2 regions of the Fundicoccus sp. Sow4_H7 genome follow, and region 2 is predicted to be linked to the other one. Evidence: predicted binding sites of a transcription regulator. Region 2 holds the regulator's gene; the other holds the start of a gene.
The links. Region 2 encodes HrcA, which represses chaperone genes, less so after heat shock. Its sites were predicted from a motif close to TTAGCACTCNNNNNNNNNGAGTGCTAA; they were not measured.
Positions count from the first base shown of each region.

Region 1: the regulator HrcA is predicted to act here: its motif matches at 12,371-12,397, upstream of ACTQ54_RS09390 (co-chaperone GroES).

Region 1 covers NZ_JBQKME010000009.1:71,262-87,848, reverse strand. The annotation lists gene ACTQ54_RS09440 (diaminopimelate dehydrogenase) at 449-1,417, opposite strand; gene ACTQ54_RS09435 (SAM hydrolase/SAM-dependent halogenase family protein) at 1,659-2,438, shown strand; gene ACTQ54_RS09430 (ECF-type riboflavin transporter substrate-binding protein) at 2,454-3,008, shown strand; gene ACTQ54_RS09425 (ABC transporter ATP-binding protein) at 3,012-4,745, shown strand; gene ACTQ54_RS09420 (energy-coupling factor transporter transmembrane component T family protein) at 4,742-5,584, shown strand; gene ACTQ54_RS09415 (MerR family transcriptional regulator) at 5,626-6,387, opposite strand; gene ACTQ54_RS09410 (tyrosine-protein phosphatase) at 6,636-7,421, opposite strand; gene ACTQ54_RS09405 (LCP family protein) at 7,440-8,276, opposite strand; gene ACTQ54_RS09400 (polysaccharide biosynthesis protein) at 8,303-10,159, opposite strand; gene groL (chaperonin GroEL) at 10,402-12,027, opposite strand; gene ACTQ54_RS09390 (co-chaperone GroES) at 12,077-12,343, opposite strand; gene ACTQ54_RS09385 (redox-sensing transcriptional repressor Rex) at 12,537-13,196, opposite strand; gene ACTQ54_RS09380 (ABC-F family ATP-binding cassette domain-containing protein) at 13,396-15,381, shown strand; gene ACTQ54_RS09375 (GNAT family N-acetyltransferase) at 15,437-16,297, opposite strand; gene ACTQ54_RS09370 (ArgE/DapE family deacylase) at 16,324-16,587, opposite strand, start outside.
Region 2 covers NZ_JBQKME010000004.1:72,027-88,613, reverse strand. The annotation lists gene ACTQ54_RS05600 (FGGY family carbohydrate kinase) at 1-1,052, opposite strand, end outside; gene ACTQ54_RS05595 (endonuclease/exonuclease/phosphatase family protein) at 1,062-1,826, opposite strand; gene ACTQ54_RS05590 (hypothetical protein) at 1,981-2,439, shown strand; gene dnaJ (molecular chaperone DnaJ) at 2,505-3,653, opposite strand; gene dnaK (molecular chaperone DnaK) at 3,746-5,575, opposite strand; gene grpE (nucleotide exchange factor GrpE) at 5,598-6,158, opposite strand; gene hrcA (heat-inducible transcriptional repressor HrcA) at 6,183-7,196, opposite strand; gene ACTQ54_RS05565 (metallophosphoesterase) at 7,346-8,158, opposite strand; gene pheT (phenylalanine--tRNA ligase subunit beta) at 8,161-10,584, opposite strand; gene pheS (phenylalanine--tRNA ligase subunit alpha) at 10,584-11,609, opposite strand; gene ACTQ54_RS05550 (HD domain-containing protein) at 12,349-12,933, opposite strand; gene ACTQ54_RS05545 (TrmH family RNA methyltransferase) at 13,099-13,881, opposite strand; gene pepV (dipeptidase PepV) at 13,878-15,290, opposite strand; gene ACTQ54_RS05535 (pseudouridine synthase) at 15,309-16,028, opposite strand; gene ACTQ54_RS05530 (oligosaccharide flippase family protein) at 16,028-16,587, opposite strand, start outside.

The DNA.
Region 1 (16,587 bases), on a different contig from region 2:
CCTACATTAAACTCTTTTATTGTAGGCCAACAACTTAGGTCACCGACATTAAACTCTTTTATTGTAGGTCAACAGCTAAGGTCACCTACATTAAACTCTTTTATTGTAGGTCAGCAGCTAAATTCACCGACATTAAACTCTTTTATTGTAGGTCAACAGCTAAGGTCACAGACATTAAACTCTTTTATTGTAGGTCAACAGCTAAGGTCACAGACATTAAACTCTTTTAATATAGGCCAACAGCTTAGATTACAGACATTAAACTCTTTTATTGTAGGTCAACAGCTAAGGTCACACACATTAAACACGGTTATTGCTGGCCTGCCGTATAGTTGACGGCAGCTCCGGCCAATAATTTATAGATTTACAATAAAAAACAGAAATCACTAACTCATAAATGAAAGAGTGATTTCTGTTTTATAGTTCTTTATCCCAAACACTTTAAAAATTATAGTAATCGCTGGCGAAGCTCTTCGCCGTCAAAAGGAGAAAGGTAAGCTGGCGCAATATCAAACACTGTTTTGGCGCCTATCACCCCTTCTCTAGCTAGTCTGGCAGCCGCACGTGCATAGGCCACATTGACAGCCGCCGTAAATTCGGGATTACTGTCTAATTGTAATTTAAAATCATATAAATGGTGATTTTCTTCGGACGTATAACCTGAACGAATCACATGGCCTCCATGCGGTAAACCTTGATGATCCGCTTTTAATTCTGCTTCGGTAATAAAGTGGATAGTCGTCTCATAGTTTTCAAAATAATCCGGCATACTTTTAATATCATTTTCAACGGAAGCGGCATCTGCTCCTTCTTCTAAAACAGCAAATACCTCTCTTTTATGCGCTGAATGTGAATCATAAACAATTTCTTCACCGCGATTAATTTGGTCGATCAAGTCTTGATTCGGGATTGTATACTGAACAGCATCTTTGATCCCATTAACCCGACGAACCGCGTCGCCATGCCCTTGACTCAAGCCTTTGCCCCAGAAAGTATAGCTTTCTCCTTGAGGTAAAATCGCCTCACCTAACAGGCGGTTTAACGAAAACAAACCTGGATCCCAGCCAGTAGCAATCACTGCAACGGTTCGATTGGCTTGCGCAACATTATCCATCGAGGCAAAATATATTGGAATCTGCGCATGGTTGTCATAACTATCAACCGTATTGAAATATTCCGCCAACATTGGCCCCTGCTCTGGAATATCGGTGCGCGATCCTCCGCATAAAATAACGACGTCCATTTTATCTTTAAAATCATAAATAGATTCCAGTGCATAAACGGGACTGTCGGTATTTATTGAAGAAGGCTCTCTTCGAGTAAATATCCCTACTAATTCCATATCGGGTGCATTTTTTAAATTAACTTCCACACCGCGCCCTAAGTTACCATACCCTACTATTCCTACTTTTATCATCATAAATGCCTCCTTCTAGAACTTTCAAATCTATTTTGAAGTAATCTTTTTTAGCTGTCAATCTTTTCAGTGATATTTATTAAAAATCTATAAGAATATTCTGTGATTTTATTGTTTATCTAAAGGTTTTGTTGTAAGCTTTGATTATTCGATAATTTTGTTTAAAGGAGTGATTACACTGGAAAACAATTTTTTAGTTTTACAAACCGATTTTGGCTTAGTCGATGGCGCGGTGGCAGCTATGTACGGCGTTGCTTATATGGTGGCTCCAGAGTTAACAGTCAAAGACTTAACACATGAGATTCCACCATACGATATAACGGCGGCATCTTACCGCTTATGGCAGACTATTGCCTATTGGCCAGAAGGGACAGTATTTGTTTCTGTCGTTGACCCAGGCGTAGGTAGCAGTCGCCGAAGTATTGCTGTTAAAACTAAATCAGGTCATTTTATTGTAACGCCTGATAATGGTTCACTGACGCATATTGAAAAATTTATTGGTTTGGAAAGTATTCGGATTATTAACGAAGAAACCAATCGTCTTCCTCATTCGGAAGAAAGTCACACTTTTCATGGTCGTGATGTTTACGTCTATAATGGAGCGATGATCGCTAAAGAGCTATCATATTATGATCAATTAGCCTTAGCTTCTGACAATGATGAAACGACAAAATTAGAAATCATCGACCCTACATTTGATGGGGTAGCCATTCACGGCGTCATTGACATTCTAGACATTCGTTTCGGTTCGCTGTGGACAAATATCCCTTCTTCCTTACTGAAAGAAGCGGGTATTCAAACGGGCGATACAATTTTGGTAACCATTCACCATCAGGATATGAAGCAATATCAAAATCAAATGTTGTTTGGTCACAGTTTTGCAGATGTTAAAATCGGCGAGACAGTCGGCTATGTCAACTCATTAATCCGTTTAGGGATTGCTATTAACCAACAAAGTTTCTCAGATACCTACAAAATTGGGACGGGAAATGATTGGAAAATAACCATTAAAAAAGTATAATTTCGGAGGAAAATCATGAATAACAAACAAAACACTTCTTTAACAACTTTAGTGGCAATCGGTATCGGTAGTGCGGTCTTCTTTATTTTAGGACGTTTCTTAAGTATCCCTACTCCTGTTCCTAATACCAGTGTTGAGACGACTTATCCCTTTTTAGCTTTAATGGCTGTTATTTACGGTCCTATTCCAGCTGCTTTAATCGGTCTCATCGGTCACGCGGTTAAAGACTTATTAACTTACGGCTTATGGTGGTCTTGGGTATTAACTTCAGGGTTTGTTGGCTTTGGTTTAGGTTTACTGGGTCGTCAACTTAAAGTGAACCAAGGGCAATTTGACCGTAATGATATAATCCGTTTTAATGTTGGTCAAACAATTGTCAACGCTATTGCTTGGATTGTTATCGCGCCTGTTTTAGATATTTTGATTTATGCTGAGCCCGCTTCTAAAGTCTTTACACAAGGTGCCGTGTCTGCGGTTTCGAACGCTCTTGCTATTGGTATTTTAGGGACTATTTTACTGAAAGCCTACGCCAGCACACGCACACAAGCTGGATCACTAAAAAAAGATTAAGTCATGAATGCAAAACAACCCATTATAGAATTTAAAAACGTTAGTTTTAAGTATCAAAGCCAAGCTGAACCCAATCTAATAAATATCTCTTTTTCAATTTATCCTGGAGAAAAGGTGCTCATTATTGGACCAAGTGGATCAGGGAAATCAACCTTGGCTAAGTGTATTAACGGACAGATTCCATATGCCTTTGAAGGGGATATAAGCGGTGATATTTATATTCAAGGGAAATCGACCAAAGAGGCTTCTCTATTTGATTTGTCTTTATCCATTGGGACGGTCTTGCAGGATACGGATGGTCAATTCGTTGGCTTAACAGTGGCTGAAGATATCGCATTTTCTTTGGAAAATGATGTTATCGATACGCAAACAATGAAAAAACAAGTTGAAAAATGGACAGAAGAATTGGATATTGATAATTTGAAAGAGCATACCCCTCAACAATTATCTGGTGGGCAAAAGCAACGGGTGTCCATTGCTGGCGTTCTGATTGATCAAGTTCCGATTCTATTGTTCGATGAACCACTCGCAAACTTGGACCCAGCTTCTGGTTTTGAAACAATGCAATTGATAGATCGTTTGAGTCATAATCAAGGATTAACCACTGTGATTATTGAACACCGTCTAGAAGAAGCCTTATCAGCGGATATTGACCGTGTTTTAGTCATGTCACAAGGGCAATTAATCGCTAATATGACGCCAGATGCCTTATTAAAATCAAACATTTTAGAATCTATCGGTGTTAGACAACCTTTATACTTAGATTTGTTTGAATACGCAGGGATTGATTTAGCAACTTTACCTAATTTAGGCGCTTTTGATGCTTCTACGGCGTCTTCAGAGCTCTTGGAAAAAGTTGAGAGATGGATTCAAGAAGTCGATGGTTTTAAAGAAAAGAAAGAGTCGGTTCCACTTTTAGAAGTTAAACAGGTAAATTTCACTTATGACGAGACAGAAAAATCGAATACTTTAGCGAATATTAATTTTTCAATTTCAGCGGGTGAAATGGTCAGTATTGTAGGCTCAAATGGGGCTGGAAAATCAACTTTAGCTAAATTACTTTGTGGTTTTATCCGGCCGAGTCATGGCGATATTTATTTAAAAGGGGTTAATATTGCAGACTTATCGATAAAAGAAATTGCGGATGCGATTGGTTATGTGATGCAAAATCCAAACCATATGATTTCGAAAAATTTAATATTTGATGAAGTCGCTTTGGGCTTGGTGAATCGTGGTGTGGGGGCCAGCGAAACTGAGGAAAGGGTCTACGAGACGCTTCGTATTTGTGGCTTGTATCCTTATCGAAATTGGCCAATTAGTGCCTTGTCTTACGGGCAAAAACGACGGGTCACGATTGCGAGTATCCTTGTTATGCAACCATCCATTATTATTTTAGATGAGCCAACTGCGGGACAAGATTATGCGAACTATGCTGAAATGATGGCCTTCCTGGAGGAAATTAATCGTCAATATCAAATAACTATTTTGATGATTTCACACGATATGCACTTGATTCAGGAGTTTACAACGCGGAGTTTGGTATTTAGTGGCGGTCAATTATTGGCAGATCTTCCGCCAAGCGAATTGTTTGCCCGGAAAGATTTGATTGAGCAAGCTGATTTGCATCCGACGAGTTTGTATGAAGTCGGAGCCATGTTACCCAATTCGTCAATCAATGACTTGCTAAATGCTTTCATTCAATACGAGCGTCAATTAAAGGAGGTTTCTAACACATGAGCCAAAATCAACAGGCTGTTTTAGGATACCTCCCACGAAACACTTTTGTCCATCGTTTGAGCGGGGCTTCAAAGTTGATTAGTTTTCTTATCTTGTCGGTCATCACGATGACTTCCTATGATACACGTTTTCTTTTAGGTGTTAGTGTGTTCGCGCTTGTGATTATGTATTTTGCAAAGATTCGCTGGCAAGATATTCGTTTGGTGATCTATATTGTGACCACTATTTCATTGATTAATTTAGTCATGATTTATATTTTTGAGCCTGAATATGGCGTCGAAATCTACCAGTCGCGAACGGTTATTTGGGAAGGAATTGGACGCTATACCCTTACTTGGGAGCAGTTATTTTATGAATTCAATATTTTTATTAAATACTTTGCCACCATTCCATTTGCTTTGATTTTTATGCTGACGACCAATCCGAGTGAATTTGCTTCCAGCTTAAACCGGATTGGGGTTTCATACAAAATTTCTTATGCTGTTTCACTGACACTTCGCTATATTCCGGATATCCAACAAGCTTATCTAAATATCCGCCAAGCCCAACAAGCTCGTGGAATTGAGATGAGTGAGAAAGCTTCTTTCATTAATCGGATTAAGCATTCCGCTCAAATCGTATTGCCTTTGATTTTTTCTAGTTTGGAACGAATTGAAGTCATCAGCCAAGCCATGACCTTACGCCGCTTTGGTAAGGAGAAAAAGCGGAGTTGGTATGCAGCAAAGCCCTTTGATCGCAATGATGTGATGACGATTCTAATTACATTGTTTATTACAGCGATTGGAATCTATTGTTTTATAATAAATAACGGTCGCTTTTACAATCCGTTTAGGGGTTAAGCAAAAGGCTGAGTGATAATCACTCAGCCTTTGTATATTGCTTATTTACCGTACAATACTTTGACCGCTTCGAATAAATAATCCGTTGCTCCCTCAGCAATATTTTCGTAATAGTCTTTGAAGCGCTCATCTTGGGTATACATGTAGGCTAACCCTAAATGTTTTTCTTCATCAAACAGTCCTTTTGGCCATGCTGCTCGCAAAAAGTCTGCATGTTTTTTGGCGATTTTCTGCCCTTCTGGTCCTGACGGATTATTATTAGCAACATGTACTTTTAATAAATCATTAATCTCTGTAGTTAATGCCTCGATTTTCTTGTAAGTCGTTTGATCTAGTTTTGAAAAATGTTGGTTCGATTGGTTGATTGTATCTTCCCCGTATTTTTCACGAATTTCTTTGCCATATTTCGCTTCATTACCTACTAATTTTTCTCGTTTAAATGCTTCAAAATCCTTTTCATTCATAGCTATGCCCTCCTTATTTTTACGCATTACTGTTTCGACAGATTGAATGAGTCTTTCGATACGTTCCTTCTCTTGTTGGAGTAATTGGAGATGATTCACCATGATTGCTTCATGCTCAACGCCGTCAGTCGATACCATTTCTTTTATATCATTCAATTCGAATCCTAGTTCACGGTAAACTAAAATCTGATGTAAAAGCGCTAGCTCTTCGACTCCGTACTGACGATAGCCATTGGGTAACACTTCCGCTGGTTTTAAAAGATTGATTTCATCATAAAATCGCAAAGTCCGTGTCGACACACCGCTTAACTTGGCTAATTGACCAATTGAATACTTCATTTTCTCACCTCTTACTCTTAGTATAAAGCTTAACGTAAGGTAAAGGTCAAGTGTTTTTGAATATTTTGTTGTAAGTGGTCCTATTCCAAGCTGGATGTGCCACTTAGGTGATTAAGTGGCCAGAAAACTCAAAAAGTTGGCCAATTAAAAAGCACAATGGCGAGTATGTCCACTTTATCAGCCCTCCTCCACACCTGCTCCCTCACCAAACTAAAAAAACTCCTACAAGAGGAGTTTGGCAGTGATATTTAATTAAAAAAGTTAAAAAAGTTGAAGCGTTTCTTTTTGCTGGCGGGTGCGATTGGTTTGCGGCGGCTAATGTGATCGCCGTTAAAGATGTGACGGGCATTTTCTTTGAAATGGCGCGTTGTTTCTTCACCAAAATCTTTAGTCAGCTGATCAAAGGCGGCTTTCATATTAAATGGGCGGAAGTCTAAATGGTGGACATCGGATGCAATAATATGAACTAAGTTGGCTTTAATCATCTCACGACTGATGTTTTGCAACTCTTCACCATAGTAGCCAGAATAGCTTGAGCTGGTAATTTGGGCTAAAGCACCCATTTCAATTAGCTCATACATTAATTGAAAGTCTTTTTGTAAGACTTGGTTGCGCTCAGGATGGGCAATGATAGGAATACAGCCCATTTGAATTAATTCTTCAAAGCTACTTTTTGTAAAAGAAGGGACCGATACGGTTGGAAACTCAATCAAGTAGTAGCGGCCTTCTGCATCCAATGGCAGCAAGTTATTAGCATAAAAATCTTCGAAAAACATTTCGGTTAAACGGATTTCTTGGGATGGATAGACTTTCATCGAAAGATTATGGCGCTCGTATTCAGCTTGTAAAAGCTCAGCTGCTTCTATCACATCTTTTTTATGGTTAACAAAAACGCCGTTACGGTGATGTGGCGTTAAGACCAAATGCTTTACACCTTCTTCTTCACCAATTCGAGCAAGTTCTAATGATTTTTCGAGTGTCTTGGCTCCATCATCAACGCCTGGCAACAAATGCGAGTGTAAATCAATAATCAACGCAACAATCTCCTTCCTTTAATCTAATTGCAAGTCCTCTTTAATATAAGAGACAATTTCATTATACGAACTATCGTAAATCATTTCATAATAAATACCATCAATCATGGCACCTTCACCAGAAAACTGGTAGTTATCGACGGTGTAGTCGGCATTTGCATATTTAGTAAATAAGGCTAGCATATCCATCAAATTCAGGTCTGTATCGATATTTTCAGAAAAAGCCGTCAACATTTGAGGTAAGTTTTTAAGCACAGTTGGTTTAACCGCTTCTTTCATGACGGATTCAATAATTTCTCTCTGTCTAGCTTGACGGGCATAGTCACCGCCAGAAGTATAGCGTTCTCTAGCATAAGCTAAGGCTGCATCGCCGTCTAAGTAAGTTTCTTCACCTTCGACAAAGTAGTAGTTACCAATTGAGAAAGTAGTTGGTGGGACCACGGTAACACCATCAACGGCATCCACAATTTCTTTTAAACCACTCATATTAACGACTACATAATGGTCAATTTTAATATCAAGCCAGCCTTCAACGGTTTCTTTGGATAAATCAACGCCACCAAAGGCATAAGCATGGTTGATTTTATCCATATAATAGCCTGGAATATTGACATAAGTATCTCTTGGGATACTTGATAAAGTGATATGTTTGTCCATTGGGTTAACAGTCATAATTTGCAAAACATCTGACCGACCTTGTTCTATTCTACCTAAATCTCCTGTATCCACACCCAGTAAAAGAATGGAAAAGCTGGGATCCGTTTGTTCTTCCTCAGCTTTAACTGAAATTGATGGTAATAAATATGAAACAACAACGAATAAACTAATAAATAACCAAGACAATCTTAATTTCATGTATTTTTCTCCATTCAAATGGTTTATCATTGTGTTGTTGAATTAGCAAATTCAATAATTTTTTCTTTTAAAGCTTTTTGCGGAGTTGCATCAAGTTCTTTGATAAATTTATTTATTTCGTCAAGTGACATGGTCATAACTTTTCCGACAATAATTTTTTCATTGACGCGACGCTTGGTCGCTTCTTCAGAAGTAATCAGTTCTTCAAATAATTTCTCACCTGGTCGTTTACCTACTTCAATAATACCAATTTCATCAACAGTATAGCCAGAAAGTAGAATCATTTTCTTGGCCAGATCAAGGATTTTTACAGGTTCTCCCATATCTAAAACAAAGACTTCTCCACCTTCAGCAAATGTCCCCGCATAAATCACCAGGCGACTTGCTTCCGGAATGGTCATAAAGTAACGAGTCATTTTAAAGTCGGTAACCGTAACAGGTCCACCTTCTGCAATTTGTTTTTTGAATAATGGAATCACACTTCCTCGACTTCCTAAAACATTCCCAAAACGAACCGCACAGTAAGACGATTCACTAACTTCGTTAAAACCTGTGACGATTAATTCAGCTATTCGTTTGCTTGCACCCATTACATTCGGAGGATTCACCGCTTTATCCGTTGAAATCATCACCATTTTCGGAACTTTTGCCATATCGACTGCACGAGCCACATTGTAGGTCCCTAAAATATTGTTTTTCAAGGCTTCTGTCGGATTTATCTCCATCAGTGGCACATGTTTATGGGCTGCTGCATGGTAGACAATATCAGGTTGTTCTGTTTCAAAAATTTGTAATATCCGATTGTAATCTTGGATATCCGCAATGATCGGCACATATTGAATCAAATCATTTCGAATCGAATTTAACTCACGGTTGATGAGATAAATAGAATTTTCTCCATGCCCAATTAATAAAACTTTGGCTGGGTTAAAACGACTCACTTGACGAGCGATTTCGGAGCCAATCGATCCACCCGCTCCTGTAATGGCAATAACTTTACCTTCAATTTCTTTATGTAAAGGTGCCTCATCCAAAGCAATTTCGTCACGTCCTAATAAATCGGCAATATCAATTTCTTTTAAAGGAGCATCATTTTGATGGATTCCTAGTAAAACATCTTCCACATCAGGCATTTTATAAACTTTAATCTTTTCATCATTACTTATTTTAATGATACGTTCATACTCTTCTGGTTTTAATGAAGGGATGGCAATCACCGCTTCATTCGCTTTGTAATCCACAATTACCTGGTGAAGAGCCTCTAGGCCACCAACGATCGTAACCCCACCAATTTTTTGATGACGTTTTGCAGGATCATCATCCAAAACAGCGACAACATTCATCCCTTCTGGTCGACGACGGTAGTTTTGCATAAAAATAGAACCACCATCACCTGCCCCAATCAAGACAACTTTTCGTTGTAAATCAGTTCCATCACTATGATAATTCCGGTACAAATAAATAATATACCATAAAACCCGCAAGCTAACCGCAAGCAATGCACTAATCATAGCGGATAGAAATATAAACCGCAGTGATATTTGTTTAAAAAACAGGGCATTAATTAAGCCAGTTGCTGTAAAGGAAAAAATGATAGTTGCAAAAAGATACACATAATCAAGCACGCCGTGGTAGCGTGTGATACTTGAACTCATCGGAACAAATCGTTTTACCAGTAAATAAATAAAATAAGCTAGAAGAATGTAAACGATTATAAATCGAAAAGATAATTCAATTATACTTAAGTAGAGTAATTTGGCTAATAAAGTACCTATTGCAAATATTGTTAAATCGGCAAAAAGCCAGATGGATTTTTTCTGAAATGGCGTTAGCATTTCCACATATTTAACAATTAACTTTGATAAATTTAATTTTTCATTCATTTCATAACCTCGCAACTTAAAATTTTTAAAACTAATTGACAAAACGTTAAATCAAACGGTTATAGCAAATATTTATTTCATTATACATGATTTTAGTGATATTTAGTTAAAAAAAATTAATTATTTTCATCAAACAGAAATTTTTGCAATAAATTGTAGATGAATTCATAATAAAACAAAAAACCACCGTATTGAATTGAATCAATACAGTGGTTTTGAATAGTAGTATTTATTTGGGGGAATTACATCATTCCGCCCATGCCTCCACCCATAGCTGCGGCAGCGGCAGCATCATTTTCAGATGGAATGTCAGCTACAACCGCTTCAGTCGTTAATAATAGAGCAGCAACAGAAGCAGCATTTTGTAAAGCTGAACGCGTTACTTTAGTTGGGTCAACAATACCCGCATCAATTAGATTTTCAAAGGTATCTGTTGCAGCATTGTATCCAATGCCAGCTTCTGAACGGTGAAGTGTATCCACGACAACTGATCCTTCTTTACCAGCATTGTAAGCAATTTGACGAATTGGCTCTTCTAAAGCACGAACAACGATTTTCACACCCGTTGCTTCATCGTCTTCTGCTTGAATGGCAGCAACCTTATCAATCACATTAATATAAGCCACACCACCACCAGGGACAATACCTTCTTCAACGGCAGCACGTGTTGCATTTAGCGCGTCTTCAATGCGTAATTTACGTTCTTTTTGTTCCGTTTCAGTTGCAGCACCAACATTGATCACAGCTACGCCGCCCGCTAATTTAGCGATACGTTCTTGTAATTTTTCACGGTCATAACTTGAAGTGGTTTCTTCAGCTTGTGCACGTAATAATATCACACGATTTTCAATAGCAGCTTTTTCTCCAGCACCTTCGATGATCGTTGTTGAGTCTTTCGTTACATTTACTTTACCTGCATGCCCTAAGTGCTCTGGCTTCGCATCTTTTAATTCGTAACCTAATTCTTCAGAAATAACAGTTGCACCAGTTAAAATCGCAATATCTTCTAGCATTTCTTTACGACGGTCACCAAATCCTGGCGCTTTAACTGCTACAACATTTAATGTACCACGTAATTTGTTTAATACTAGCGTTGGTAATGCTTCACCATCGATATCTTCAGCAATAATTAATAATGGGCGACCAGATTGCATCACTTCTTCTAATAATGGCAAGATATCTTGAATGTTACTAATTTTACGGTCTGTAATAAATATCACTGGGCTTTCTAAGTCTGCGATCATTTTTTCATTATCGGTTACCATGTATTGTGATAAATAACCACGGTCAAATTGCATACCTTCAACAACCGATAACTCTGTTTCAATCGATTTAGATTCTTCGATGGTAATCACACCGTCTTTACCTACACGTTCCATGGCGTCAGCAATTAAACGACCAATTTCTGCGTCCCCAGATGAAACCGAAGCAACTTGTGCAATCGATTCAGTTGAATCAACTGGTTGAGATAATTCTTGTAAAGCTTCAACCGCAACTTTAGTTGCCTTTTCAATTCCACGACGAACGCCAACTGGGTTCGCACCTGCTGTAACGTTTTTCAAACCTTCACGTACAATTGCTTGTGTTAAAACAGTTGCAGTAGTTGTTCCGTCACCCGCTACATCATTCGTTTTTGAAGCAACTTCTAATACTAATTGTGCTCCCATATTTTCAAAACGGTCTTCTAATTCGATTTCACGAGCAATGGTTACACCATCATTTGTAATTAATGGTGAGCCGTAAGTTTTATCTAAAACAACATTACGACCTTTTGGTCCTAGAGTTGTTTTAACCGTGTTTGCTAAAACATCTACACCACGTAAGAGCGACGCACGTGCGTCTTCTGAAAATTTCAATTCTTTAGCCATTAAATAAACTCTCCTTTATATAAATAAATACTAGATTTTACTGTTCAAATTATGATAAAACTGCTAAAACATGCTTAATATCGATAACTAAATACTCTGTTCCTTCATAGGTAACTTCTGTTCCAGCATGTTGTTCAAAAATAATTTGGTCGCCAACTTTAACGCCATCTTTTTCTTCAATATCAGCACCAACAGCTTCAACTATACCTGTGTGCTTCATTTCTTTAGCAGAGCTTGGTAATAAAATACCACTTGCTGTTGTTTCTTCCACTTCAGGATATTTAACAACGATTCTTTTTTGTAAAGGTTTTAACATCTTTGAATCCCTCCGAATATTTTTAATTTAGCACTTGATACACTAGAGTGCCAATACATTTATTATAATAAGCTATCTACCTATAAAAAGCAAGCATTTAAGGCAAAAAAAATATAGTTTAAACATTCCTTAAAGGCAAAATAAAAAAGAGCCAAGTGCAAGGCTCTTTATCTTTATCTCTATCCTAATTTGGTTAATCAAAGTATTCAGAATCGTCATCCGCTTCATCCATATTACTGTCAATAAAATAAATAAGGGTTAATAATTCATTGGTTAAATCGACATTTTGAACGCGAACCGATTTAGGGACATCAAATCTTAGCGGGGTAAAATTCAAGATGCCACGGATACCTGAATCAATTAAACGATCAACGACCTCACTCGCTGTTTCTTGAGGGACAGATAAAATAACAACTTCAATTTGCTGCTCTTCAATCATCTCTTCCAAGTCATCCATCGAATAGATTGGCACACCTGAGCGAATTGTTCCTATTACTTCAGGATTTATATCAAAAGCAGCACTGATACGAACATTATTATTTTTTCTAAAATTATAATTAATAAGCGCATTTCCTAAACTACCTACACCCACAAGAGCAACAGATGTTAATCGATCTTGGTTTAGCGTCTTACCGAAAAACTCTAATAAATAATCAACATCATAGCCATATCCGCGCTTACCTAAGGCACCAAAATAAGAGAAATCACGACGAATCGTGGCGCTATCGACTTTAACAGCTTCAGCTAACTCGGTTGAGGAAACACGCTTTTTCCCTGAATTTTGTAGAAAACGTAAATATCGGTGGTAAATCGGTAAACGTCGGGCTGTGGCTTTTGGTATTGCTTTACTCATTCTTCAACCCACTTTCACAATCCAGTATTGGTTATAGTATACTGAATCAAATATATTTGTTAATAGTATACCACCCTCAAACATTTATTGGAACAAAAGTTATCTAAAAAGTTAACAATCTTTTTTAATCAGCTTTCATCTATTAATTGTCAATTGATTTGGTATAATCAACTTAGCTGTAAAGTGAAGGAGAATTATAATGATTGTATTACAAGCCAATCAACTTGCTAGACGTTTTGCAGATACGGTTCTTTTTGAAGACGTATCCTTTAGTATCCAAACAAATGACCGCATTGCCCTTGTTGGGCGTAATGGGGTTGGTAAATCAACTTTAATTAAACAAATAATGGGATTAGAACCTTTATCTAGCGGGACAATTTCCAAAGCCCGTGATGTTCGTATCGGTTATTTAGAACAACATGTCGTTATTGACTCTACACGGACTATTTGGGAAGAAATGCTTTATGTCTTTCGCGAAACCTTATTATTACGTGAGCAAGCAGCGACAGCTGCTGAACAATTAGCAACATTAGCTGAAGATCCAACTTCTATAGCTTACGAAGAAGCTCTAGCGACCTATGACCGCTTACTCATCAAGTTAGAAGAAGAAAATGCTTATGCAATCGAGTCAGAAATCCGGACCGTTTTACATGGCTTTCGCTTTTATGAAGAAGATTACGATACAGCTGTGCAATCCTTATCCGGCGGACAAAAGACCCGACTAGCATTGGCACAACTTCTCCTAATGAAATACGATTTGCTTATTTTAGACGAGCCTACCAACCATTTAGATATGGATATGCTAGCGTGGTTGGAACAGTATTTAAATAGTTACCGCGGTGCTTTACTCATTGTTTCACATGACCGCTATTTTTTAGATAAGGTTGCTAACCAAGTCATTGAACTTAGACTCAATACTTTGCATACCTATAAAGGTAATTATTCCTACTACATTGAAGAAAAAGCAAACCGACTGGAACAAGAAATCAAGCTGTATAACCAACAACAAGCAAAAATCAGTCAGCTTGAAGATTTTATCGCACGAAATATTGTCCGTGCTTCAACCACCAAGCGCGCACAAAGTAGACGAAAACAATTAGAAAAAATGGAGCGAATCGAAAAGCCTAAGCAAGATCCACGTGCCCCAAGAATTCAATTTTCTGCCAACCATAATAGTGGTGAACGTGTGCTAGCAGCAAACGACCTATCGATTGGCTATTCAGACAATCAGCCTATCGCATCAGATATCGAATTGGATCTTCGCCGCCATGACGCCATCGCCATTGTTGGCCCCAACGGAATAGGTAAAACAACCTTGTTAAAAACGATAATTGGCCAACTTGAGCCTTTGGCAGGTAGTGTCCAATATGGGACCGGCGTTTCAATTGGCTACTACGCCCAAAATGTTAATACCCTAAACCCAGACTTAACGGTTTTAGAAACCCTTTGGCGCGCCCATGATACAACCGACGAATGGCAAATCCGTAGCATTTTAGGCAGTTTTCTGTTTTCAGGTGAAGCCGTTGAAAAGAAAGTGTCCATGTTAAGTGGTGGTGAAAAAGCCCGCCTTTCTTTAGCCTTGTTAGCTACCAAACATGATAATACCCTTTTACTCGACGAGCCAACTAACCACTTGGATATCGATAGCAAAGAAATTCTTGAAGAAGCCATGATAGAATACAACGGTACCCTACTGTTTGTTTCTCATGACCGTTACTTTATTAATCGAATCGCGACAAAGGTTTTAGAAATATCGAGTGAAGGTTCCACACTTTACTTAGGTGATTATGACTATTATGTCGCGAAAAAAGAAGAACTTAACGCCATTGAAGCCTTAGAAAAAAGTGAACAAGCTAGCATAAATGACACTAATTCGAACACAACGCAAACGACCAATAAGGTCAATAAATACGAACAAGGGAAAATCCTACGCCGTGAACTAAGAAAACTCACGAACGCTGTAGAAAACGCCCTAAAAAGAAATGACGAACTGGAAGCGAGTATCGAAGCCATCCATGAACAAATGGCCGCAGCCGCCCAGGAAAATTCACAAGCAGACTTACATGACTTAACGATTGAATTAGACACCTTGACCCAGCAACAAGATTTAGCCCTTGAAGAATGGGAAATTGCCAGCATTGAACTGGAAGACTTTTTGGAAGAAAATCCAGACTTGAGAGAATAGAAAAAATCCAAACTTATGATGATAATTACTATCATTTTAAGTTTGGATTATTTATTTAGAGCTTTTCATATAAATAAATAACTTCGGTCAATAAACGAAAGCCACTTTTTTGATAAATATGAATCGCTTTGGTATTTTCTTTTTCGACAGCTAAGCGAAAAGGCAAGGGTTCCTCACACCATAACAGCTGCATTAATTGCGGAATCAACCGCTGAGCCAGCCCTTTATTTTGAAATTTCGCAGCAATAGCTAAACCAAAAAAATAATAATATTCTTCGGTTAAGTTTACCGATGTAGACCCTAAAAGTTCCCCTTTTGTATTTTCAAAAACATATAAACGATGCGTCTCATCCTCTAAGGCTCCTTCTGCATATAACAAAGCCTCCTCGTAAGAAGAATCAAAAGCTTCAGCTTGAAAACCTGCGATCGCCGCCGTATCTGTTATAGTAGCCAGCCGAATTGTAAAGGAGTCTGTACCGAGGGCGGTTGACGCAGCAGGGCATTCCATCAACCATTCCACTTCATCTTCATTCCAATAAAATTTCCGCTGCCAGTGAGGTATTTTCTCTAAGAAGTTTCGTTCACTCACAAAAACATGCTGCTCAATTCCATAAGCTTCCATCTCTTCTTTTGCCGCTTTAATTAAGCGCGAAGCCAACGATTGGCGTCGATATTGCGGATGCACAATCAGCGTCAATTCCGCATCTTCTTGGCTATCCGCATAAATCGCCAGGCAAGCCACTAGCTCATTTTGATCATAGGCGAGCCTAAACGCCGGCATTTCAGGATCAAAATTAAAACGATTATCCAAATAAATATCGCGGTATGTTCCATCATGCTGGTGGACCAACTCTTCTAAAGCTAATATTTCTTGGATTTGCTTTTCACTTAATGATTTAAAACTTTCAACACGCATCGAATGTCTCCTGATATTTATTATAATTATGCTAAATATTCTACAATAATGTCTTGGAAGATATCAATAAATTCAATATATTCATCCACTTTGACAAACTCGTTAACTTGGTGCGGCAAGGTCGGTTCTCCAGGACCAAAAATAAGGAAATCAAATGTTTTGTCTGCTTGGCTAAACTGTGCCCCATCTGTAGTGGCTGATAGACCAACAATCGGTAAATCACCTACCACTTTTTTCGCCGCTTGAATTAAGTCAGAATCTTCCGGCATATCCACTGGAAAATTATTTTG
Region 2 (16,587 bases):
ATAACTGACTCTCTATTACTTTCTCTTTGTATATTTGAAAAACTAGCTGTAATATAATCGTCCCAAATGGGCGAACGCTCCCCATTAATAAATGGGAAAAAGACGCCTTCGATCCCAGGTCTAGATTCAATAATTTCATTTATTGCTTCCAAAGAAATATTAAAGATCTCTGAAATCCATCGTAGAACGTTCGCTCCATTATTAGAAGGATAACCTATTAAAAAATAGTTAGCGTCAATTTGATAGCAGAAATTTTGCGTTTTTTCATCGGTCTTAGCCTGTTCAGTTACAACTCTCACAGCATGGCTAGTTCCAATCGATAAGACAGCTGCATTTGTTAAGTTAGCAAAGGCGTAGTTGGATGATACGCCGTCCGAATTTCCTAAATATACTTTGGCTTGTTGTAATGAATCAGGTATATCTAATGTTAATTCTGCAACATATGTCGGTAATTCTATTTCTGGTAGTTGATTCATAGTGATATTTAGTTCGGTTAGTAAGATGTTATCCCATGTAAATTCCTTCAGCGAGTATAGGCCGCTGCTTGATGCAGAAGCAACATCAATGAACCATTGGCCCGTTAAATAGTAAAATAAAATATCTTTAATGGAGCCAATTTTATGCGCTGGTAATTGTTCTTTTAGAGCTAAAAGTTTATAAAAGGGATTCATACTATGATTAGGAGTTCCCGTTGTTGTATACTGCAAATTCCGCTCAATTTTAGACCTTTCTAGTACTAAGTCAGCCCCTCTTCTATCGGCCCAAGTTATCGCATGACCGACTAAAGACATATCAGAATTTAGTAGTTGAATACTATGCATGGCTGTCGTTAAAAATATTTCTAGATCAGTTATCTGATATTTATTAACTAATAGATTCAAGCCGTCTTTAACCGCAGCCAGGATTTCTTTTAAGTTTAGTTCATATTTAATTGTATCAATTACCAAGTCCTGATAGCTGTAGTGAACGGCATCTATTTGCTTGTAATCTTCATCAAACAAACTCATTTTCAAATTTGTGGTACCAATATCAATGCTTATATTTTGCGCCATTCTAATCTCCTATAAATCAACGATAACAGGATAATGGTCAGAAGGATAAAAACCATCATACTGATTGTAGATGATTTTTGCTTCTTTTATAGGGAGATTTTGACTGGTAAAAATATAATCAATCGGTAATCCTTCCCTCTTCCCTTCATAATCGTGGAAAGTTGCTAAATCCGTCGTTGTTGTTTGAGCCAATTTCACATAAGAGTTTTGTAAACTTTCAGCTTCTAACAAATTATCAATCATATTTTCTGTTGGCAATGTGTTCAAATCCCCCATTAAAATAGCCGTTGAATCGAAATTATGTGTTAAATCAGACAATCTTTCTAGGACTAATCGACTGGATTGGACTCTTGCTTCAACTCCCATATGGTCGAAATGTGTATTCATCACATAGAATAATTGATTATCTTTATTTTTAAGCGCAACCCAAGAAGTAATTCGAGGGCAGACCGCATCCCAGCCCATCGCAAAGCGTTCTTCAGGATTTTCTGCCAACATAAATGAACCTGAATCTACAATACTAAAAACATCTTTTTGAATAAATATCGGCACCATCTCGCTATCTGAATCCAGAGAACGAAACTCTCCATAATAGTCGTATTTATTTGAAAGTTTTGCTTTTAAATCTTCAAACATTGTATTCATTACTTCCTGAAAGCCAATGATTTTTGGTTGGTAATCTTCAATCACTCGAATCACATTTTCTTTACGTTCAGACCAACTTTGTGGATCTATTGCCATATCTCGGCGAATATTAAAAGTCATTACACGCATCGTTTAAACCCCTTAAAAAGAATTAATTTCCACATCTATCATAACATGAATAAGCGTCAAAAAACCGTATGAAATCATTTAGATTTCATACGGTTCTAAAAGCAACTTATTTATCTTATTTGATAGAGATTTTCACTTTATTAGGGAGTTTAGATTGCTATTTCCAACTGTTACTGAACAATTACATAAAATTGTTAGTAGCTTTCGTCAGAATTTAGGTTTAGACTTAGAAGATAAAAATATAAATCATAGCCTTTATACTCTACTAACAATATGGGATAACCTATTCACTCAACTGAATAAAATATACTATTCATTGAATGTAACAATTATTAGTGATGGTCACAAATCGCATGGAGAGTTTATAGCTGACTATATTAACTCTCAACTAACAGTTAATCCTCAATTTACGGTGTACAACAACCTTACACTGACAGCAGAAGAAGTGAATAAACTTGATTCAGATTTAATTATTACTAACTTTAAATTACCTAAAGGTGTCGTAACGCCTAATATTATGGTTGAGCATTTCCCTACAAAACATAATATTCGTCAAATTGAAGATAAAGTCAGAACTATTTTTAGTGCACGAACTGATGGGACATCTGACTAATTAAGACAAATACAAAAAAGAGCAAAACCTCACTAATTGAGATTTGCTCTTTTAATTTGTATACATTATTTATCAAAAACATCTTTAATACGGTCAAAGAAGCCAGGATCCGAACCTTTAACATCTTCACCGGAAAGTTTAGCTAATTCAGCAAACAAATTCTTCTCTTTTTCCGATAGTTTTTTAGGTGTCACAACATTAACGGTCACGTGTTGGTCACCTGTATAACCTCCACCAATTGAAGGTGCCCCTTTACCTCTTAATCTAAAAGTTGTATTCGTTTGTGTTCCTGCTGGAATTTTTAACTTAACATTTCCATGGACAGTTGGGATAACGACCTCGTCTCCTAAGGCAACTTGGGCAAAGGAAACTGGTAACTCATAGTAAATTTCAGTACCTTCACGCTCAAATTTATCGCTCTTCTTCACTTGGAAAACTACATATAAATCTCCATACGGACCACCGTTGGATCCAGCTTCACCTTGGCCATTTAAGCGCATTTGTTGATCTGTTTCAACACCTGCTGGCACAGTAACTTTAACTGAATGTCTTTGTGATTCCGTTCCACTACCGTGACAAGTCGTACATTTTTCTTTAATTTCTTTACCTGTACCATTACATACATCACAGGTTGCTTGAGTCATGACACGCCCAAATGGAGTATTACGCTCAACTTGAATCACACCGCTACCATGACATTTGCTACAATTAACAGGACTAGTTCCTGGTTTTGCACCTGAACCATGACAAGTATGACATTCTTCATTACGCTGGTAACTAATGGTTTCCTCTTTACCAAAAATTGCTTCTTCAAACGTTAGGGTAATGGTATATTGTAAATCATTCCCTTTTCTTGGGGCATTTGGATTACGGCTTGCACGACCCCCTGCTCCACCAAAGAATGTATCAAATATATCATCAAATCCTGAGAAGCCGCCAGCGCCACCGAATCCGCCGCCGAACCCACCAAATCCACCATTAAAGTTTGGATCATTGGCCGCATGACCGTATTGATCATAAGCCGCTCTTTTTTGAGGGTCACTTAATACTTCATAGGCTGAAGCAATCTCTTTAAATTTTTCATCAGCATCAGAATCTTTATTAATATCGGGATGGTATTTTTTAGAAAGTAGACGGTATGCTTTCTTTATCTCTGCATCGGATGCATCACGTGATACCCCTAGTACTTCATATAAATCACGTTTTTCTGCCATTTTTTACCTCCTTAAAAATATCTTATTAACCTAAAAACTGAAAACCAAGGACAGATCCTTGGTTTCCAAGCATTTTTTAGTAGAGATATTTATTACTCATCAACTTCTTCGAAATCTGCATCAACAACATCGTCATTATCAGAATTTTCTGATGTTGAGTTTGCTTCTGCTTCAGCTTGTGCTTGCTGTGCAGCTTGTTCGTATAACTTAACAGATAGATTTTGAACGACTTCGTTTAGACGGTCACGTTTTTCTTTCATTTGGTCTAAGTCATTTGCATCAATTGCTGCTTGTAATTCATCTCTAGCTGCTTCAGCTTCTTTAACTTCTTCTTCAGAAACTTTATCACCTAAGTCAGCTAATGTTTTATTGGTTGTGAAGACTAATTGGTCAACTTCATTGCGTAAGTCAGCTTCTTCACGACGAGCTTTATCAGCTTCAGCATTCGCTTCTGCATCTTGTACCATACGTTCGATCTCTTCATCCGTTAAACCTGAAGATGATTTAATTGTAATGGTTTGTTCTTTTTGCGTACCTAAATCTTTCGCACTTACGTTAACAATACCGTTTTTATCGATATCAAAGGTTACTTCAATTTGTGGTACTCCACGTGGTGCAGGTGGAATATCCGTTAATTGGAAGCGTCCGAGTGTTTTGTTGTCCGCTGCCATTTGACGTTCACCTTGTAATACGTGTACATCTACAGCTGGTTGGTTATCAGCTGCTGTTGAGAATACTTGAGATTTAGATGTTGGGATTGTCGTATTACGGTCGATTAATTTAGTAAATACGCCACCCATTGTTTCAATACCTAATGATAATGGTGTTACGTCAAGTAAGACAATATCTTTAACGTCTCCAGAGATAACCCCACCTTGAATAGCAGCACCCATTGCTACTACTTCGTCTGGGTTAACTGATTTGTTAGGTTCTTTACCAGTTTCTCTACGAACGGCTTCAACAATTGCAGGGATACGTGTAGATCCACCTACTAAGATAACTTCATCAATTTCATCTTTAGATAAGCCAGCATCTTTAATCGCTTGACGTACTGGATTTTTCGTTCTATCAACTAAATCAACTGTTAATTCATCAAATTTAGTACGGCTTAAAGTAGATTCTAAGTGCAATGGACCAGCATCTGAAGCTGTAATAAATGGTAAGGATATTTGAGTTGAAGTAACACCTGATAAGTCTTTTTTAGCTTTTTCAGCTGCATCTTTCAAACGTTGTAAAGCCATTTTGTCTTTGCTTAAGTCAATGCCATTTTCTTTTTTGAATTCAGCTACTAAGTAGTCGATAATTTTGTTGTCAAAGTCATCTCCACCTAGGTTGTTATCACCAGCGGTAGATAATACATCAAATACTCCGTCACCTAATTCAAGGATAGAAACGTCAAATGTACCTCCACCTAAGTCAAATACTAAGATGTTTTCGTTTTTATCCATTTTATCTAAACCATAAGCAAGTGCTGCTGCAGTTGGTTCGTTAACAATACGTTCAACTTCTAAACCAGCGATACGGCCAGCATCTTTTGTCGCTTGACGTTGAGCATCGTTAAAGTAAGCTGGAACAGTAATAACGGCTTTATCTACTTTTTCACCTAAATAATCTTCTGCATATGATTTTAAGTATTGTAAAACCATGGCTGAAATTTCTTGTGGTGTATAATCTTTACCATCTAAGTTTACTTTGTAGCCTGCTTCACCCATATGACGTTTAATAGAAGCAATTGTGTGTGGGTTCGTTACTGCTTGACGTTTTGCTACTTCCCCTACTTGAATTTCACCATTTTTAAACGCAACAACTGAAGGAGTTGTACGATTTCCTTCCGGATTTGGAATAATTTTTGCTTCGTTACCTTCTAAAACTGCAACTGCTGAGTTAGTTGTACCTAAGTCAATACCTATAATTTTTGCCATATTTTATTATCTCCTTTATAAATTAATTACTCACGATAACCATTGCTGGTCTTAGTACACGATCGTGAACGCTATAACCTTTTTGTAAAACATTTACAACAACATCTTTATCTTGACCTTCTTTAGCTGGTAGTGTACTTACCGCTTGGTGGAAGGTAGGATTAAATGGTTCATCAATTGGATTAATCACTTTAATTTCTTCCGCATCAAATGCATTGATTAGTTGGTTATAAACCATTTCAACACCTTTTTTGATTGCCACAGCATCTTCTGACTCAGATCTTGTTTCTAAGGCACGTTCTAAATTATCAACGACATCTAATAATTGCGTCGCTAACTTTTGCGAACGATATTTTGCTGCTTCTTGGCGATCTAGGTTGTTTCTTCGTTGCATATTGGCAACCTCCGCTTGTAAACGTAGGTTACGCTCTTCTAATTGTTGAATCTTTTCTTCTAATTCTGAAATAGGATCTTTTTCTTCGATAACTTCTTCAGTAGAAGTTTCTTCTTGATCCATTTCTTCAGAATCAGTCAAAGTTTCATCGATTTTTTCATCAATGATTTCTTTATTTTCTTCTGCCAATCAATACACCCCTCAATATTCATTTTATATAATCGTTAATTCTTCAATCATTTTTTCAATCATTGCAATAATACGGTCAAATGGCATGGTTGTTGGACCTAAAAGACCAACTGTAATTGATAAATCATTCGATGGGTATGTCCCAGTCACCAATGTTAGTTGATTTAAATGATTATTTAATATTTCTTGATCAAAAAGTACTTCAATACCATTTTGACGATTTTCTAATAGTTGTAGCATTCTAGACGAACCATCAATTAAGTTAAATAACTCCTTAATATGTTCACCAGATTTATGTTCAACCAAATCAAAAATATTATTTTTACCAATAACATAATACCGATGACCTTGTAAAGTATGGTTTGTTTTATCAATCAATGATGAAAAATTTAATTGATAGCCGACCAATCTTTGGGTTAACAATGGAATTGTTAACTTTAACTTTTGAGAAGCTGCTTCAAGTGACAGTTCATTTAATTCTGAATTAACTAAATCAGATACTTGGCTAATTGCTTCTTTAGTGGTAGAAAAATTCAGATTAAACAACTGACTCTCCACATGCCCTTGATCGGTTAACAGAGTCGCAATCACACTATTATCATTTAAATAAACAAGTCGAAACTCATCAATATAGTGTTTAACAGCGGTACGGTTTAAAACAACAGCAGCATATCCGGTTAATTCAACCAAAATATTGGCTGCCATTTGCGCAAGTTGGATAGGGTTACTAGATCTTTCGCGGAATAACATATTAAAAGCTTCACTATCTTGTTCTAATAAGTTAACAGGCTGTTTCTCAGTTATCAAATGATTAATATACAAGCGATAACCTTTAAACGATGGAATGCGTCCACTTGAAGTATGGGTTTTTAATAAATAACCTTGATCTTCCAGTGTTTTCATCTCATTACGAACGGTAGCTGAACTTACCTTTAAAAGACTTTCCTTTAATAACGTTTTTGAACCAATTGGTTCTTCTAGCTCACCGTAAAGCTGGACAATCAGACTTAGAATCTGTTGTTGCCTCGGCGTTAACATATCCTCACCTCACTTTTAGCACTTATTTGTTACGAGTGCTAACATGTCTATATAATACCGCCATTCGACTCGCTTGTCAAGGGTTTTTACCCAAAAAAACAAAAAAATTAGCACTCTTTATTACAGAGTGCTAGTCCAATGGTTTTTATTCAGATATTTATTATATACATGCTTTGTTTCAGCTCATCACTTAGGTTTTTCATTCGCCATTGGCGTCGGTACCCCAGTGAATTCACAATCATTTTAGTATTTTTATAGTCACGTTGCGCCCTAAAATGGACATGTCCCATGATACTATGGCTTATGGGATATTGATCATAAAATGGTAAAATATCATCTGTTGCAATAAATGCATTGAAAAAATCAAAGACTTTATGGGGCATCGGCACGATATAAGCTGGATGGGTAATCATATGGGTCACAAGAATGATTGCGTCCGTTTGTACACTTACCAAATCTTTTTCTAGCTCGGCAGCAAATTGCTTTGAAACTTCTTTATCGGTTTTATGCCATTGAATAAATTTTTTATCTTGCCAAAGCCCATGCCGGTATTTTCCAATTTCTAATTCCTCGCTTGAAAATCGGTCTGCATAATATGCATGATTGTACCAAACACCATGGCCAACAACGGTGTATCGATTATTAATTTTGATTGGCTTTTTCATCAAAGATTGTGGATGTTCGACAAATTTTTGATGAATTTCATCGCCTGATAAAAGCATTTCATCTCTTTGCCAGTAATCATGATTACCCGGAACAAAGTAGACAGGGATATTTACTTGGGTTTGTAGTTTTTCAACAAAATCAAGTGTGATGGAGTGGTGATTAGCAATATCCCCACCGATAAAGAAATAATCCAATTCTTGATCAAAAATGGCTTTGGAAATGGCAATAAAATAATCCTCCATCGTTTCTTTAGGATTGACATCAATGTGTAAATCCGAAATAAAACCTAATTTCATGACTAACGGATTTCCAAGCCATCGATGGTTTGTAGCGAACGGATAATTTTATCCATTTCTTGATTCACATCGTCATCGGTTAAGGTACGGTTAGGATCTTGGAAAGTTAAATGATAAGCCAAGGACACTTTACCTGCACCAATGGAATCCCCTTGATATCGGTCAAACAATTCAATCGATTTTAGGATTGAACTTGCTTGTTCGTACATTTTGGCTTCTAAATTCGCATGAGTTTCATCATCATTAACCAATAAGGCAATATCACGCGATACCGCTGGATATTTTGGTATCGGACTTTGCGTTGTTAAATCTTTTTCAACACTGAAAATAAGATCCAAATCAATTTCCGCAAAATAGGTATTCACTTCTAAGTCATGATTTCGCGCCACTGTCGGATGAATTTGCCCCACATAACCAATCTGTTGATCAGCTAACCAAACAGTCGCTGTCCGCCCTGGATGCATCGCATCCATCTCCGCTTCTTCCTTATAATAAATATCACTGCTTAAACGAATACTGTCAAAGTAGCCATCTAGCATCCCTTTGATACTATAGAAATCAACGACTTCTTCATCTGAATGCCAGTTTTTATTTGTCAGTGAACCTGAAATTAAAATTGCTAAGCGTTCGCTTTCAATCGGTTGAACATTTTTTCCTTGTCCGTAATAAACTTTACCCACTTCATAAAAAGCAAGCGGTTTATTTCTACGTGCCCGATTATATTGCGCGATTTCTAGGAAACTAGCAAATAAACTTTGGCGTAAAATAGAACGTTCTTCACTCATCGGGAAAGATAAACGAACAAATGGATAGTCTTGTGATTTAATTAAGTTTGCTTCTGCTTCAGACGTTAAAATATAACTAATAACTTCATTTAAGCCGTAGCCTTCCAAGACATGGCGGATATGACGAATAGCTTTTTTGCGCGGACTCAATTTACCTGGTGTAATTGGCACAGTCGGTAAAGTAGTAGGAATCTTATCGTAGCCATATATCCGAGCAACTTCTTCAAGCACATCTGCTTCAATGGTAATATCCCATCTTCTTGGTGGAACAGTCACTGTAAAGTCGTCTGCCGTGATATTTACTTTGAATCCAAGACGGTCAAAAATGTGTTGTAATTCTTCGTTCGTAACAGTAATGCCAATTTTGTTTTCGATTGAAGCCAACGGAACCGTAATTTCCTTGTCAGCCACTTCAAGCGTGCTGGCTTCCTTATGTCCTGCAACAACCTTTCCGTTTGTTAAATTAGCAATAAATATCCCTGCTTGATCTCCGGATTCGGTAATCGTCGCCAGATTCGTACCTTTTTCAAATCTTAAGCTTGATTCTGAACGTAAATTGAAAGCCTTGGATGTTTTACGGACGTTTTGTGCATTAAAAACAGCTGTTTCTAGTAAGACATTGGTCGTCTCATCCGTTACTTCTGAATCTAGGCCACCCATAACGCCTGCCATAGCAACCGCTTCGTCACCTGCTTGGATGAGTACATCTTGACTAGATAATTTACGCTCAACACCATCCAAAGTAGTGAAGTTTGTATCTTCTTTAGCACGGCTAACATTAATGTGTTTGTTTGCTAATTGATCATAGTCAAACGCATGCATTGGTTGGCCATATAATAGAAGGAAATAGTTGGTCACATCAACGACATTGTTAGTTGGACGGATTCCAGCTTTCATCAAGCGAATTTGTAGCCAAACTGGGCTTTCTTTAATCGTCACATTTTCGATGAGACGTAACTGATAGGCTTGTGATAATTCTGGACTTTCAATACTGATTGAAACTGCATCGAACAAGTCTGACTCATTGATGGTGTTTTCTGTAGTGAGAGGCTTGAATGTAGGTGTTTGTTCAACAATGGCACCCACTTCATAAGCCGACCCGCGCATACTTAAGGCATCGGCACGGTTAGGTGTGATTGAAAGTTCAAGAATCGGATCATCCAATTTTAAGTAGTCAATCACATCTGCACCTACTGGCGCATCTTCCGATAAAATAAATATCCCATCCGCATATTTTTTGGCGACTACACGATCACTAAAGCCAATTTCTTGCAGTGAACATAGCATCCCGTTTGATTCAACACCGCGTAATTCTGTTTTTGTAATTTGCATGCCATTGGGTAGTGTCGCTCCATCAATAGCGGTAATTACTTTGGCTCCTTCGTGGACGTTAGGCGCACCACAAACAATTTGTAGCGGTTGATCGGCACCGATATTTACTTGGGTGATTTTTAAATGGTCGCTGTCAGGCATTGGGCTCATTTCAACAACTTCTCCAACGACTAAATTTGAAAGTTGATCGGCGAGGTTTTCAACGCCTTCCACTTCAATTCCTGTGAGTGACATGGCGTCGGCGAGTTTTTTGCCGGACCATGCGGATAAATCTAGAAAGTCACTTAGCCATTCCATTGATAATTGCATTAATTGTCCCCTCCTCTAAATTGTGATAAGAAACGTAAATCGTTTTGGTAGAAATGACGAATATCGTCAATATTGTATTTCAACATTGCCACCCGTTCTTGACCTAAACCGAAGGCAAAACCGGAATATTGAGTTGAATCAATACCAGACATTTCCAGTACATCTGGGTGAACAACACCGGATCCTAGGATTTCAATCCAGCCCGTTTGCTTACATACATTACAGCCTTCCCCACCACATTTGAAACAAGATACATCGACTTCCACTGAAGGTTCCGTAAATGGGAAGTAAGAAGGACGCAAACGAATTTCACGGTCTTCTCCGAAAAGTGCTTGGACAAATTGTAATAAGGTTCCTTTTAAGTCAGCGAGTGTGATGTTTTTATCGACAACAAGCCCTTCAATTTGGTGGAATTGGTGCGAATGCGTCGCATCGTCTGTATCACGGCGGAAGACTTTCCCAGGACTAATCATTTTCAATGGACCATCTTTTTCAAAATCGTGTTCTTCCATTGTCCGTGCTTGAACTGGTGATGTATGCGTCCGTAGTAGGGTTTCTTCGTCAATGTAGAAGGTATCTTGCATATCACGCGCCGGATGGTTTTTCGGTAAATTCATTTTCTCAAAGTTGTAACTATCGGTTTCTACTTCAGGTCCTTCAATTACTTGATAACCCATCCCAATAAATAAATCTTCGATTTCTTCCATAATTTGCGTAATAATATGACGGCTTCCTCTTAGTGGTTGCTTACCTGGAAGTGTCACATCAATTTTTTCAGAAGCCAGTTTTTCTGCTAAGGCTTGTTCTTCTAGCTTTTCTTTGTGTGCTTCTAATGCCGTATTGAAGTTATCTTTGAATTGATTCATGGCTTGCCCAAGTTGGGGACGTTCTTCATTACTCAAGTGACGCATGACTTTAGAGATATCCGTCAGCTTTCCTTTTTTCCCAATATATTTGACACGTATCGCATCTAAATCTTTTAACGACTCACTGGCGTTGATTTCATCAATCGCAACAGTTTCCATCGCTAGAATTTCTTCTGTACTTTCCTTTAAATGATCGCTCATTCTTTAATCCCTCCAATTCAAATCGTTTTGATTTGATTATTAATTTATTTTTGGTGAGATGAGATGGTTTTTGGTGTACGGGTGGTTGGTTGTCAGTTTGTTTGTTACTCTTTGGGTTAACGCAGGGAAGTAATTCCTTTTGTTGGGTTCGCGTTTGATAATTTTCTTGATTTATGCATATTATCATGAATTTACTTTATTTAATGTATGTCACTTACACTTTTGACCTACATTAAAATTCGTTATTGTATGTCAACACAACCTTTCACACACATTAAATCAACTTAATGTATGTCAACGCTATCGTTCACCGACATTAACCCGCTCATATCTCAGGTAAACCCACTCTTCACCCACATTAATCCGCATTTATACCACGTAAACCCATTCACCATCTCACCACAGCACCAACCCACACAATACACAAAACTCTCGATAAAACAAAAAATCCGCCCCTATAAATAGGGACGAATCATCGTGGTACCACCCTCGTTCTAACCTACTTAGAGGTTAGCACTCGAATATCATAACCGTGATTGGCGGTATCCTTTTCAAATATAATAATATTTTTTACAGATAAGCTCTGAAATTGAAAAGATAAAATGACTGACGTAACTTAGTTTCAGTCTAGGCTAAGTTTCCCTGTGGTTGCATTGTATCTGGATTTCATCATCGCTGGAGATATTTATTTAAATTTTTATTTAGTATAACGATTAAATTCATTTTCGTCAATCTGCATATAGTGTTGTTCACTGCTATAGGCTGGACTAAATGATAATTGTCGTCTGAAGAAAGATGACGCAGTGCGATAGCGATTGAATATTGCATCGCGGATGCCACCACTAACTTCCATAATAGAGCATTGCTTGTCGATCAAACTTACGATCAGACTTTCAGCGTATTTTGGTGCCGCTAGGGTTGTACCAAACATATGTTTGACAATAATATCTTGCTCTTTTTCCGACAATGCTGTAATTTTTAATGCATTTTCTAAAGCAATTCTTGGATGTTCATAATTGTGTCCTCTACCGCCTACTTCATGCTTGTTACAGCCTTCGTAAAAGAATAGATCATGTAACAAACCAGCTCTAGCGATAGCACGTGTGTCCAAATTAAACCGTTTTGCCCAAAGGTAGCTACGATATGACACTGAGAGTGAATGAGCTAAACGATTGGTTACTTTATGATGAACATATGATTCCAATTTTTGAACATCAACATGTTCGATTAAATCTTCAATTAACGTTTGATAATCAGCATCTGATTGCCACTTTTTCGTCATTAACAGCATTCCTCCACATTTTTAACTTACTCCTTTATTATACCCAATGATTGTAAATGTTGTGTGAATATATTGTAAAGATTTAATTAAAAAATAGGTCAACTTATTACAGAAAGCGCTTCATTATTGAGTTTGACTGCAAATCGTAATAAAACACTTTTACACTTACACAATATAATGAAACATTAAAACAGCTGCCGCAACCGCAACGTTCAAAGATTCTGCCTGACCATGCATCGGAATGTAAATTAATTGATCCGCTAAGTCTAAAAGGGACGCTTGTACCCCATTACCTTCATTGCCCACAACAATTGCAACTTTTCCCTCATCGAATTCCACTCGCCGATAGTCTAAGGCATTTTGATGCAAAGCCGTCGCTAGAACAGCTATCCCCTTAGCTTTAAACAAGCTAATAGCCTTTTCCAGTGGCATCATTTGAATATCCAAATGCCATAAAGAACCTTGGGTCGCACGGACCACTTTATCATTAAATAAATCAACGGTGCCTTCACCTAAAATAATCCCATCAAATCCGGCTGCATCAGCCGTACGAATCATGGTTCCTAAGTTGCCAGGATCTTGTACACTGTCGATCAGGAGATATTTATTAGCGGTGGGTTCCCAAGTTTCATCGACTTCTGGCAATCGTAACACAGCAAAAACACCTTGCGACGTCCGGGTTTCAGCAATTTCTTCGACCAGGAAATCTGAAATGATTTCGACCGGAGCAGCCAAGGTTGTGAAAGTCTCGTAGAAAATTCCCACATTGGCCTCACTCACAATCACGGTTTCAATGCCCGCCTCGTTAGCAATTGCCTCTTCAACCAAATGCCATCCTTCAATTAAATATCTCTGCGCTTGCTGGCGGCCTTTAGCCGTCTTCAGCTTGCGCCAATTTTTCAACTGCATATTTTTTTTGGATGTAATGCTTGCTTCAAATCGACTCATCGTGTTAAACGGTAAATTGCTTCTGCATAAATGGCAGTCGCACGTGTTAAATCTTCAAGCGCTAAAAACTCATTGGCTTGATGCATGGTGTCAATTGAATCTGGGAATAAAGCCCCATAGGCTACACCACGAGGCATCAAACGCCCGTAAGTTCCGCCACCGATACTTTGTTCATGCGCTTCAAAGCCAGTTTGTTTGTGATAAACATCTAATAATGTTTCAACTAATGGATCATCAGCTGGTACATAGTGAGGCTCTTTCCCATCAGTCATATCAACGTTTACTCTAAAGTTTTCAACTGCGGTATTTATTTGACCTAACATGGTTTCAGGGTCAGTTCCTTCAGGGAAGCGGAAGTTCGCATCGATTTTGCCACCTTTTTCGATATCAAAGTTAGCAATCCCCACATTCATGCTGACATCTCCCATTACCTCGTGGTGATGGGCAACACCCAATTTAGCGCCATTAAAGTTTAGATGTAACAATTGGCTTAATAAGTGCACAAAGTCGCCTGCTGACGTGCTGTTAAATTCGAATTTTTGTAAAAAGTTTGCTAAATAAGTCGCTGAGTTAACCCCTTTACTTGGCGTTGAACCGTGAGCAGATTTTCCGTAAACCGTTAGTTCAATGCGGTTTTCACTTACAGACGATTCAGCTGTAATGTCCTCATGTTGTTCAACAAATATCTCGAAACTTTCTTGAATAAATTCAATATTCGATCCTTCAATAACTGCTTTTGCATCTTCGGGTACCATGTTTGGACGCAAACCAGCTTTGAATGAAACTAAGGAATAACCAACCGTAGTTATTTCAACTTGCGGAAAAGTAAATATCGCTGATACATTCCCTTTTTCACCATTAATAATCGGGAAATTCGCATCAGGTGAAAAACCAAAATCAGGCATTTCAGCTTCTTTAAAGTAGTGGTCCATACATTGCCAACCACTCTCTTCATCGGTACCAATAATTAAATGCACACGTTTATTAAATTCAACACCTAATTCACGTAATAATTTAATTGCAAAATAAGCTGCTACAGTTGGTCCCTTGTCATCACTTGAACCACGAGCATAAATACGATTATCTTTGATAACAGGTTCAAATGGATCAGTTTCCCAGCCACTTCCTGCTGGAACAACGTCAACGTGACCTAAAATCCCCATTAGTTCATCACCAGAACCAATTTCTACACGACCTGCCCAAGGTCCAAATTGTTTGGTTTCAAAACCATCTTCTTGAGCCATTGTTAGAAATTCTTCCAAGGCAGCTAATGGACCAGGTCCCACAGGAGCCTCAGCTGTTGCTTTTTCATCATCACGAACAGAATCAATCTTTAATAGACGAAACAAATCTTCAATCAGTGCATCTTGTCGCGATTCAACTTCTTTTAACCAATTAATATTTTCCATTTTTCTCCTCCTAGCATGTTATAAATTACTTAATAAATGTTCTAATTCAGTTTCACTTAATTCACGCCACCGACCAAAGTCTAAATTTTCATCTAAAACGAGCGATCCCATTTGGAGGCGTTCCAACTGAAGTACTTCCTTGCCTACTTTTTCAAACATGCGTTTTACTTGATGAAATTTACCTTCATAAATAGTGACGTGTGTATCCGTTTGATTTAAATCAGCATCATAGCCTAAAATCTCTAACTCAGAAGGCATGGCTACAAAATCGCCTAAGTCCATAGAAGAAGCAAATGCTTCTTGATCTTCAGCTGTCACTTCGTCTGTAACCCTCGCTGCATAGGTTTTAGGTATTTTGTTTTTCGGTGAAAGAATTCGGTGTGCAAATTGCCCATCATTCGTTAACAAAAGCAATCCTGTTGTGTCGATATCTAATCGACCAACAGGAAAAAGTTCTAAATGACCGTAAGCACCATCAAGACAATCGATCACTGTTGGGTGAAGATTGTCTTGAGTCGCACTCACGACATCTTGTGGCTTATTCAACATCAAATACACAAAAGGTTGATAGCTAATTAGATGATCATTCAACGTTACTTCATCCGTTTCAACATCAAGGTGTTGGTTAGGTGATTTAACAACTATATCATTGATTTTCACAAGACCGGCTTTTAGAAGTTGCTTCACTTCTTTTCTTGAACCAAGACCTTCATTGGCTAAAAATCGATCAATTCGCATTAATAAAACACCTGCATTTTATCTTGTAAATTCTTATAGCGATTCCCTATAAGGATGTCTAATTTACCAAATAAAGCCATAATACCTAAGTAAACTAACATACCAATAAGGACAACTAACATAATTTTCACAAAAGTAAGCAATCGTCCAACAGGTCCAAACATCATATCAAAAACAGTATTCCATAGTGAGGTTGAAATCCCCATTAAAGCTGTACTAGCAACAATCACCACTAAATCTTTCGCTAAGGAAACATAATCAATGATGATGGTGCTATGGATTTTAATCCACATTAAGACAGTCGTAATTAGGAAAGCAAACAGTGTGGCCAATTGCGCCCCATTCGCATGTAATAAGGCTACAAATGGGAATTGTAAAATGACTTTTAATACCAGCCCAATTAATAAATATCTCACGGCAATCCGTCTAAAGTTCATCGATTGAAGGACGGTAGAAAGAATCGTATAAGCACCGAGAACAATACTTAGATATGCTCCCAAGATCAAAACAGTTGGTCCTTGTTCATTTCCTAATGGATAGAAGAAGAAATACATATTGT